DNA from 3 places in the Paenibacillus sp. S02 genome. Region 3 is predicted to be linked to each of the others. Evidence: predicted binding sites of a transcription regulator. Region 3 holds the regulator's gene; each other region holds the start of a gene.
The links. The regulator Rex, encoded in region 3, represses fermentation and respiration genes when NADH is low (regulators of the CRP and FNR family bind a similar motif). The targets are predictions, from matches to a motif close to TTGTGAAATATTTCACAA.

Region 1 (3,285 bases), 940 kb from region 3:
GCGCAATAGATTCCAGCGCGTTTTGCCTTGCTCAGCGCTTTTTGTGTTTGAGTACGTGCCATACGGCTTCACTCTCCTTCATTGGACTCCTTTTATCATAGCATCCAATAGTCAAATCGTGAATGGTTTGTCTGACTCAAGCATTCTTCAATTGATTAAATGTCTGAAAAAATATCCGGATCGCCACTGGAGGCCGCTACAATAAAAACAATAACTATAAAAATGATGATCAGTGTATAAATCAGTGTACCGATAATACTACATACCAATCCAGCAATGGCCATACCTCTGCCTTGCTCGCCATGACGGTTAATTTCCTTCAGGGAAAGACTGGACAAAATAATACCCACAATTCCGATAATCAACCCGATATAGGGAATGACCACAGATAAAATCCCGAGCACCATCGAGGCAACAGCTTTACTATTTGTAGGTGGAACTACTGGGGGTGGGTTAAATGGGGCGTTATAATCGTTCGTCTCCTGAAAAGGATCGGAAGATCGAGGCTCCTTGTACAAATCACTCATCTGTTAAATTCAACTCCAATAAGTAAAATAGCAATTATATAAGTTCTAGGGTACCACAATCTTACAAATCAGGACAGTACTTATTTCGATTTTCTTAATTAGAACGTTAAAAAGAAGAAACATAGCGATATTAGCACTTTTTGAGGTAACTGGGCATACAGTATTTTACCTGTTACAGATCAATTGTGCTCCATGAGAGCATCCTGCCAAGGAGGTCGGAGCTATGTTATATCGTTCAACATCCCACAGAAAGCGCTCGCCTCACAAACGTTTAAATGCAAACACACTTAGGATAATATCCACTGCCATGCTGCCATTTTACAAAGCTATTGCAACTCGCCGTGCGTTTGCAGTTCAATGGTCACGAGCTGTCGTTCAGGGCAATTTGGATCGGATGAAATCCCTTCTCTGCTCAGTAGCGCCATTTGCCGCCAAACAAGGCTTAGGCACGAATGGCATCGGCTACTTTATTTCCTTTTTAGCTCAGCCACCGATGCTCTATTATACGAATGGAACGACGATTCCACCGGGGACTGTGCAGTTTACGTTTGAGCCGAGAGTTCATCGCGCCATTGCAAAAGCCGTTTTTCCGCTGTATCGCGAATTGGCACGTAATTCATGTTTTGCTTCTGCCTTAGCCAAAGCGATCAACAGACAAGACCAGCGTGCAGTTCATGTCATGATTCGTAGTTTGATTCCATCCTCTGCGCTGAAATCCGTACAAATTGAGGATGATGGCTTTGCATTGCTTTTTAAGTATCCCTTTAGTAAGTACCCATATCGCAATCTGCTCTTTCGGGAATTCAATTAAGAAGGTATGCTACTAGCGTGCTTGCTTGAGTTCTCCAATGAGCTCTTTTCCCAATTGTATAGCCATATCTGTCAGCACTCGGATTTCGTCCTTGGTTGCATGATCTAAATGTGCCCCGCAGCAAATGGCAAAATTGCCTGCAAACTCTTTTCGCAAGCGAACTGCAATTTCTTCGGTAATATAAAACTCCTTGTGATTTTGCAATTGCACAGTTTGAATCGGCTCGAGTCTGGCCCCTGCTGTAATCGTTCCCAAATGAGGCTGATCACCGCCTGAAATGAGTACAATGATATCTTCCCCCATAAAATAGGCATCCAGCACAAGACGGATACGTCCGCTTTCTTTTTGCAAATGAATCAATAGGATCCTCTCCTGCTAAAAAATATTATTGTGAAACGATTCACTTTTTAGAGTTCTACTCATTGTACCGCTTCTTGAACGGCTCGACAATTAAAAATGGCCCACAGCAGCCTCTATAAACCGGGGCTTGCTGTGGGCCTTCATTGTTATTCTAAAAGAAGCATTTCCTTTCCTACTGGCTGTTAACGGATCGTGATCGTATGCACAGTCTTACCACTTGCGCCGTCATTATCCGTTACCGTTAGCTCTACGGTATATGTTCCAGCTGTGGTGAATTTATGCTTCACCTTGGAACCGACCGCCGTATCGCCATCGCCAAAATTCCAGCTGTAACTGACGATCTCACCGTCTACATCACGGGAAGCTTTGGCGTTAAATTGTACATTTTTGTTCTTCTTGGCTGATTCGTTAGCCTGAATAATGGCTACCGGCTTCTCATTGGATGGATTCGGATCAGGGTTCTGTCCTCCACCATTGGTTACATACAATCTTCCCGGTGCCTCCGTCTCCACTTCATTTCCCGCTGCATCCCTTACCCGGATCACGATGACTCCGCCTTCCAGGTTCAGAGAAGATGAAGTGAAATAAGTACCTTCATAGTGGCCTGACGAAGTTTCATTTAATGGAATATCGTTGCGGCCCAAAGTGGACAGGTTGAAAGGCAGCTCCACATGGAAGGACGCCTCCAAACCGGATGCACTGTCAAAGGATACTTGTACCGGCTGCCCTGGAGTAATACGCACATCCTCAGCAGGGCTAATGTTTTCAAGCTTCGGCAGAGCTGTATCGACATACACCGAGCGCGTAACGCTTGTTTCGTTTTCGGCAAGATCCTTGGCCGTCACCGTAATTTGATTTTCACCTTCGTTGATAAGCAACCGCTTGTTAAAGCTGCCGTCACTTCCAAATTCAGCGGGCTCACCATTAATCGTCAATTCGGTGAGGAACTCGTCATACACGGTACCGACTACACTGACTACACCCGCGTTTGTACGCGCCCCTTCATCAGGCGATGTCAGGATCAGACCCGGTTTAGTCTGATCGAGCGTCACAACCACCGTTTCGGAACGATCCGTTAATTTGCCGTATACCGCTGCTTGAACACTTAGCGGATTAGTACCTGGTTGAAGATCAACCGACAAACTGAACTGGCGATCCTTCACTTTCGTTGTGCCAGCCAGCTCCTTACCGTTAAAGAGCTGAATATCGGCTCCTTCTGCCGGGGAAGTTCCTGTTACGGTAATCGACTCTTCCTGCGTATACGTAGCCTTCGTAGGAGTCGTAATCGTTGGAGCATTCACCGGATATCTGACGATAGCCCGGATCATGTAGTTCCCTTCCTCCTCAGGTGATTGGCTCCATGCGCCACTTACACCTTGCCAGCTGCGAAGTGCATTCGGGCCACTCTCATCTGTAGCAAGACCCGGCGACTGTGTGCCTACAGCAGACTGTGTATATACGATGTAGAAGTCACCTTGAACCGTCACCGGCTCTGGAAGCTGCACTGTCGTCCATTGTGACTCATCCCGCACGGCAGTCCCGTCGAATGGACCAGCCAATAATCGTCCAGGCGCTCCTGCCGTACCG
Region 2 (3,285 bases), 160 kb from region 3:
ATAGAACATCCACATGCCTTTAGCCGCATCCATTGGTGAACCGCCGCCCAGTGCGATGATGCAATCCGGTTGGAAACGTCTCATCATTTCTGTACCACGTTCTACCGTAACTGTCGATGGATCTGGCTCTACTTCAGAGAACACTTCGATAGCTACCGGTGTTTGGCGTTGATGCAGATAATGAATAACACGATCCACATATCCCAGTTTTACCATCATAGGGTCCGTGATAATGGCTACACGTGTGATATCAGGCATTTTAGCAAGATACTGTGTCGAATTTTTTTCAAAATAGATTTTGGAAGGTACTTTGAACCATTGCATATTCACCGTCCGTTTCGCCACCCTTTTCACATTAATCAAATTGACTGCCGATACGTTCGACGAAGTCGAGTTACGACCGTACGAACCGCAACCGAGTGTCAACGAAGGAAGGTTGGTGTTGTAAATGTCGCCAATCGCACCATGTGTGGAAGGTGCATTTACAATGATACGTCCTGTTTGCAGACGGTTTGCGAAGCGAGCGATAACGTCCTCATCGTTCGAATGAATAGCGGACGAGTGGCCCATGCCCCCGAATTCCACGACTTCAGCAGCGCGTTGAATACCTTGTTCCGCATTTTTTACTTTATAGCAAGCCAATACAGGACTCAATTTTTCCGCAGACAATGGGAATTTTGTTCCTACCCCTTCAATCTCAGCGACCAAAATTTTAGTTCCTGCTGGTACTGTGATACCACTCATTTCAGCAATTTTCACAGCAGACTGCCCTACGATAGCTGGGTTCACTGCACATTTCTCGACATTCATAGCTCCTTGAGTGAGCTTAGCTGCTTCTTCTTTATTTACAAAATAGCAGCCGTTAGCGATCATCAATTTTTTCACTTGTTCGAAGATTGGCTCTTCGATAATAACCGCTTGCTCGGAAGCACAAATCATACCGTTGTCAAAAGATTTAGAGAGGATGAGATCGTTCACGGCCTGCTTGATGTCTGCTGTTTTTTCAATAAAGCAAGGCACGTTACCTGGGCCTACACCCAGAGCAGGTTTACCGCAGCTATATGCCGCCTTAACCATGCCTGATCCACCAGTTGCCAGAATCAGAGCCACATCCGGGTGATTCATGAGTGAATTTGTCTTATCCATCGATGGAGCTTCAATCCATTGAATACAATCAGCTGGAGCACCATGTTTGACGGCTGCTTCGAGCAAGACGCGGGCTGCTTCCGCACTACACGATTGAGCAGATGGATGGAAACCGAAAATGATTGGGTTACGTGTTTTAATGGCAATCAACGCTTTGAACATCGTAGTCGAAGTTGGGTTTGTCACTGGAGTGATCCCCATGATAATGCCGACTGGCTCTGCTATCTTTTGAAAACTGTCAAAATCATTGTCCTCAATGACACCGACGGTTTTTTCATTTTTGATACTATGATAGACATATTCTGTTGCAAACATGTTTTTGGTGATTTTGTCCTCGTACACACCGCGTCCTGTTTCTTCAACAGCCAACTTCGCCAGGTACATGTGTTTATCCATCCCTGCGAGTGCCATAGCTTGTACGATTTCGTCAATCTGTTCCTGATTCATACTCATGAAAGCTTGCTGTGCCCGGTTCCCCCGGTCAATCAGCGTTTGAATATACTGCTCTGCGCTTTGCTCTTTTTGGATAACCTCGTTTTTAACAGCCATTTCCCTCATCCTCCTGTTATCTCGTGTACTATCTCTTGTTCACGCACTGATCGTAACACAGCTTTTCAAGATATATTGTGATTTTTTTCACAATCTATTTAAAATTTTATTTTATGAAGTGAATTAAATCACAAAGTTTGGAATTCTGCCACTTTTACCCCCTCTTCTTGCCCCAAAAACGCATTGCGCAGGTATATAATGAATTTGAATTGATCAAGTTGCAGATAAAAAACATAGGATACAAAGGGGAAATGGACGATGAGAAACCCTACAAATGTAATGGAAGCCCGCGGCAACACCTGTTGCTTCTCGGAGGCCAGCTTCAACCGGTTGCAAGTGATGATGAAAGATCGAGTTATGCCAGAAAGCTCGCATCTGTTCTGGGAAGGAGATACAGCGGATAAGCTGTTTTATATTAAACGCGGACGCGTGAAAGTAACCAAAACAACGGATGAGGGTAAGGAACTTATTCTATATATGTATCAAAGCGGCGATCTTGTTGGTCAAGCCGATCCATTTTTCGGTACTAAGCATTCTTTTTCTGCTGAGGTTCTGGAAGACAGTGATATTGGCGTAATCGATCATACAGATCTGGAGTTGCTTATTTGCCAGCATTGTGATTTTGCGATTGACTTTATGAAATGGATGGGTTCGCATCATCGCATTACTCAAACTAAGTTCCGCGATTTGATGATGTACGGCAAGCCCGGCGCTTTATGTTCAACACTCATCCGTCTATGTAATACCTATGGTGAGCCTCACGGCGAACATATCCTGATTCATAAGAAAATTACTCATACTGACTTATCAAATATGATCGGTGCGACCCGGGAAAGCGTAAACCGGATGCTTAGTGATCTACGTAAGAAAAATGCAGTTGAATATGATAATGGCATGATTGTTGTCAAGGATTTGGAAATGCTGCAAGGCGTATGTCATTGTGAATTGTGCCCTCGTGAGATTTGCCGGATATAATAAATCGTTTTTTATGTAAAAGGGAGTGTTATAAGCCATTATAGCTTATAACACTCCCTGATTTATTTCCACTCCCCTACTTATACAGAAGCAGTTGCGAAGCATTTTAACACTAGTCCTTCTTCTGGCAACACACTTTTTAAAACTGTAAGCATAGATAACTTAAATTCCCCATCTCATAGCTTCTATGGATGACCTTGGCTTTGTTTGCAGGATTGCCACTCCCCATTGCAATAAACAAGGGTACGAAGTGCTCTGCTCTTGGTACGGCCTGGCGAGCATACGGTGCTTCGCTTTCATAGTGATCCAAAGCCTCTATATCTCTACTTTGCACTTTTTCAATAATCCAATCATCAAAATCTATAGCCCAAGGTTCTGTTTTCGTTTCCCCCCATTTGACGATACGCAGATTATGAACAGTCACTCCACTGCCAATGACCAGAATATCTTGTTCTCCCAGTCCACGCAGCACTTCACCAATGGCATATTGTGCTTTGGGCGAAAGATATGGATTTACTGAGATCTGAACTACCGGAATGTCTGCCTCAGGATACATACGATGCAACAATGTCCATGATCCATGATCCAGTCCCCTCACCCGGTCAGTTTGTACGT
Region 3 (3,285 bases):
CGTCTCAAACCTTCAGCCAAGCCTGCAAAGTGGGATCAGGCGGGGGCTTTGGAAAATCAGCTATATGTAACGATGAGTGAAATTTTGCGCAAGGGCGACAAGCTGATGCTGGACGTCAAGGAAGAACATGACGATTATGCGGCGGATAGCCTTATTACAGATATCACGGGTCTGCTCAAGGATTTGGCGGGGATCCGAGAAAATTTGCGCTTTTTTATCCGACTCGATGATGAAACAACCGTATACTGGCTCGAAGCGAGTGGGCAATTCCGTAGTAAATCATTGCAATTTTATGCGGTGCCCGTCGATGTGAGCCGCCAGTTGAAAGAAATGTTTTTTGACAAAAAAAGAAGCATTATTCTGACGTCTGCTACCTTATCGGTAGATAAGTCGTTTCAGTACATGATCGATCAGCTCGGCTTACAGGAGGCTGCAGATCAAGAGCGGCTGATGACTTCGCAGCTCCCGTCACCCTTTAATTACAGGGATCAGGTGTTGCTGGTCATTCCACGGGATTTCCCAAGCGTGAAGGGCAGTGTAGGAGATGCACACTTTGTAGATATGCTCGTTAGTTCTCTAGGAGCGACTGCTCAGGCGACGCGGGGGAGAATGCTCGTTCTGTTTACTTCCTATCGGATGCTCCGGCAAGTGTATGAGCCGCTCAAAGAGGCCTTAGCATCCAGCGAAATTACTGTGCTGGGACAAGGTGTGGACAGTGGCAGTCGCAGCAAGCTAACCCGCCGTTTTCAGGAAGCCAAAGCTTCTGTATTGCTGGGAACCAGCAGCTTCTGGGAGGGCGTCGATATTCCGGGGAAGGCTCTGACTTGTTTGGCCATTGTTCGCTTGCCGTTTCAACCGCCGAACCACCCGTTGCTGGAGGCAAAAAGCGAGCTGCTTCAGCAGCAGAAGAAGAATCCATTTATGAAGCTGTCTGTACCACAAGCGGTCATACGCTTCAAACAGGGATTTGGTCGGTTGGTACGTACAGCGAGCGACCATGGGGTCGTTATCGTTTACGATACGCGTGTGATCGAATCCTATTACGGAAAGCACTTTTTGTACTCGTTACCGGGACCAAAAATGGAGCATATGCCATCGGAGCAAATGGTGCCCCGCATCGCCGAATGGCTCCAATCCGCCCCGGAGACAGAGGCATAACGGACGGACACTAAGTATGTTCGTTACAATTAGGGGGAGCAAGTATGAAATCAGATAAAATTTCAGAGGCTGTCGTACGGAGGTTACCCGTATATTTACGTTATCTGAATGCACTTCACAAACGGGAGGTGGCTACGGTCTCTTCTCAAGAGTTGGGACAGAGGCTAGATTTGAACCCGGCCCAAATCCGTAAAGATCTCGCCTATTTTGGAGATTTTGGTCGGAAGGGTATCGGTTATGATGTTTCTTATCTAATCGAGAAAATACGCCATATCCTGAAAATCGACCAGCAAATTAATGTCGTATTGGTCGGTGCGGGTAATCTGGGGCAAGCCCTTTCGAATTATAACGCTTATTTAAAAGACAATATGAAGATTGTAGCAGTATTTGATGCGTTTCCGGATAAGGTAGGGACCAAGATCAATACATTGGTCGTTCAACCGATGGATGAACTGGAAGCGACTGTGAAAGAAAAAAACATTCGAATCGGGATTATTACTGTACCTGATTTTGAAGCACAGCACGTGGCTGACAGGCTTATTGAGAGCGGAATTGGAGCGATCCTGAACTTTGCACCGACTACTCTCAAGGCACCGGCCAACATTCGGATTCATGCCACAGACTTTACAACTGATTTGCTTAGCCTCGCTTATTATTTGGAGGACGGAAAGGAAGAAACACAATATGACAGTGAATAAATGGATGATTAAAAACGGCTCTTTTGCCGTAAATGGATCAGAAGCTGGGGTAGTCCATGGTTTTATGATTGTGGAGGATAGCCGTATTACTTATATTGGCGAAACTTTGCCTGCGGGTGAGGAAGAGACGGAAGCGATCGATGGTAAGGGGCTATTGTTTTTACCTGGTCTGATTAATACTCATGGTCATGCGGCGATGTCTCTGCTGCGTGGGCATGGAGATGACTTGGCACTTCAAGTATGGCTTCAGGAGAAAATGTGGCCTATGGAAGCCAAGTTTACATCTACGGACGTATACTGGGGTACGTCCTTGTCTGTGCTGGAAATGCTGAAAGGTGGAACAACGACCTTCCTGGATATGTACGATCATATGGATCAGGTGGCTCGTGTAGCTGAAGAGTCAGGTATTCGTGCAAGTCTGATGCGTGGAGCAATTGGACTATGCTCGGAAGAAGAACAGCGAATCAAGCTGGCTGAGGCCGTGACTTTTGCGCGTAACTGGCATGGTAAAGCAGACGGGCGTATTACAACGATGATGTCTCCGCACGCGCCATACACATGTCCACCTGCGTTTATTGAAAAATTCGTACAAGCTGCGCATGATCTGGACTTGCCACTGCATACGCACATGTCTGAGACGATCGCCGAAGTGGAGCAAAACGTACGCGACTACGGTTTGCGTCCAGTTGCACACTTGGATAAGCTTGGCTTTTTCTCCCGTCCTTCGCTTGTTGCCCATGGCGTTCATTTGAACGACGAAGAAATAGCTTTACTGGCTGAACGTGGTGTAGCGGTTTCGCATAATCCTGGTAGCAACTTGAAGCTGGCAAGTGGTGTGGCCAGAGTGCCTGAATTGCTGCGTGCAGGGGTTACTGTTTCTCTCGGAACGGATGGTCCTGCCAGCAATAATAACCTGGATATGTTCGAGGAAATGCGTCTGGCGGCACTTATTCACAAGGGTGTATCCGGTGACCCTACGGCAGTTCCTGCAAGTGAAGCGCTGCGTCTGGCAACAGAATATGGTGCAAAGTCGATTGGTTTAAAAGAAGTAGGAGCGTTGGCAGCGGGCAACAAGGCTGACTTTATCGCGTTGGATCTGAATCAGGCACATTTCTTGCCGCGTACAGATCTTATTTCCCATGCGGTATACTCTGCAAGCGCCAAAGACGTGGCTCACGTATGGGTAGACGGTCGTCAGGTTGTGAAAAACGGCGAATGCCTGACTATGGACGAGGAACGTATCAAACATGAGGCACAAGCCGCCTTTGAAGGGCTGCTGTCGCGCTAATTCAGGTGTCACATCCCCTTAGAGAGGAAGCACGGGTTTGAAAAATAAGAAAAAGTGGATAGCGGTCGCCATTTTGGCCGTGATACTGATCCTGATCAGCATTTTCTGGTATTATTCCTATGTTACTCAAGACCAGGTGGC

Region 1: lpdD (prenylated flavin chaperone LpdD) is a predicted target of Rex. The motif match lies at 1,727-1,744, and genes of this name have one in related genera.
Region 2: adhE (bifunctional acetaldehyde-CoA/alcohol dehydrogenase) is a predicted target of Rex. The motif match lies at 1,771-1,788, and genes of this name have one in related genera.

What each region holds. Positions count from the first base shown of each region.
Region 1 covers NZ_CP073682.1:4,391,363-4,394,647, forward strand. Annotated here, with positions in the region: gene KAI36_RS19495 (hypothetical protein) at 1-62, opposite strand, end outside; gene KAI36_RS19500 (DUF4190 domain-containing protein) at 156-527, opposite strand; gene KAI36_RS19505 (hypothetical protein) at 751-1,338, shown strand; gene lpdD (prenylated flavin chaperone LpdD) at 1,351-1,698, opposite strand; gene KAI36_RS19515 (S8 family serine peptidase) at 1,881-3,285, opposite strand, start outside.
Region 2 covers NZ_CP073682.1:3,614,521-3,617,805, forward strand. Annotated here, with positions in the region: gene adhE (bifunctional acetaldehyde-CoA/alcohol dehydrogenase) at 1-1,695, opposite strand, end outside; gene KAI36_RS16060 (Crp/Fnr family transcriptional regulator) at 1,954-2,670, shown strand; gene KAI36_RS16065 (DODA-type extradiol aromatic ring-opening family dioxygenase) at 2,810-3,285, opposite strand, start outside.
Region 3 covers NZ_CP073682.1:3,453,079-3,456,363, reverse strand. Annotated here, with positions in the region: gene dinG (ATP-dependent DNA helicase DinG) at 1-1,158, shown strand, start outside; gene KAI36_RS15220 (redox-sensing transcriptional repressor Rex) at 1,203-1,856, shown strand; gene KAI36_RS15215 (amidohydrolase) at 1,843-3,144, shown strand; gene KAI36_RS15210 (cell wall elongation regulator TseB-like domain-containing protein) at 3,182-3,285, shown strand, end outside.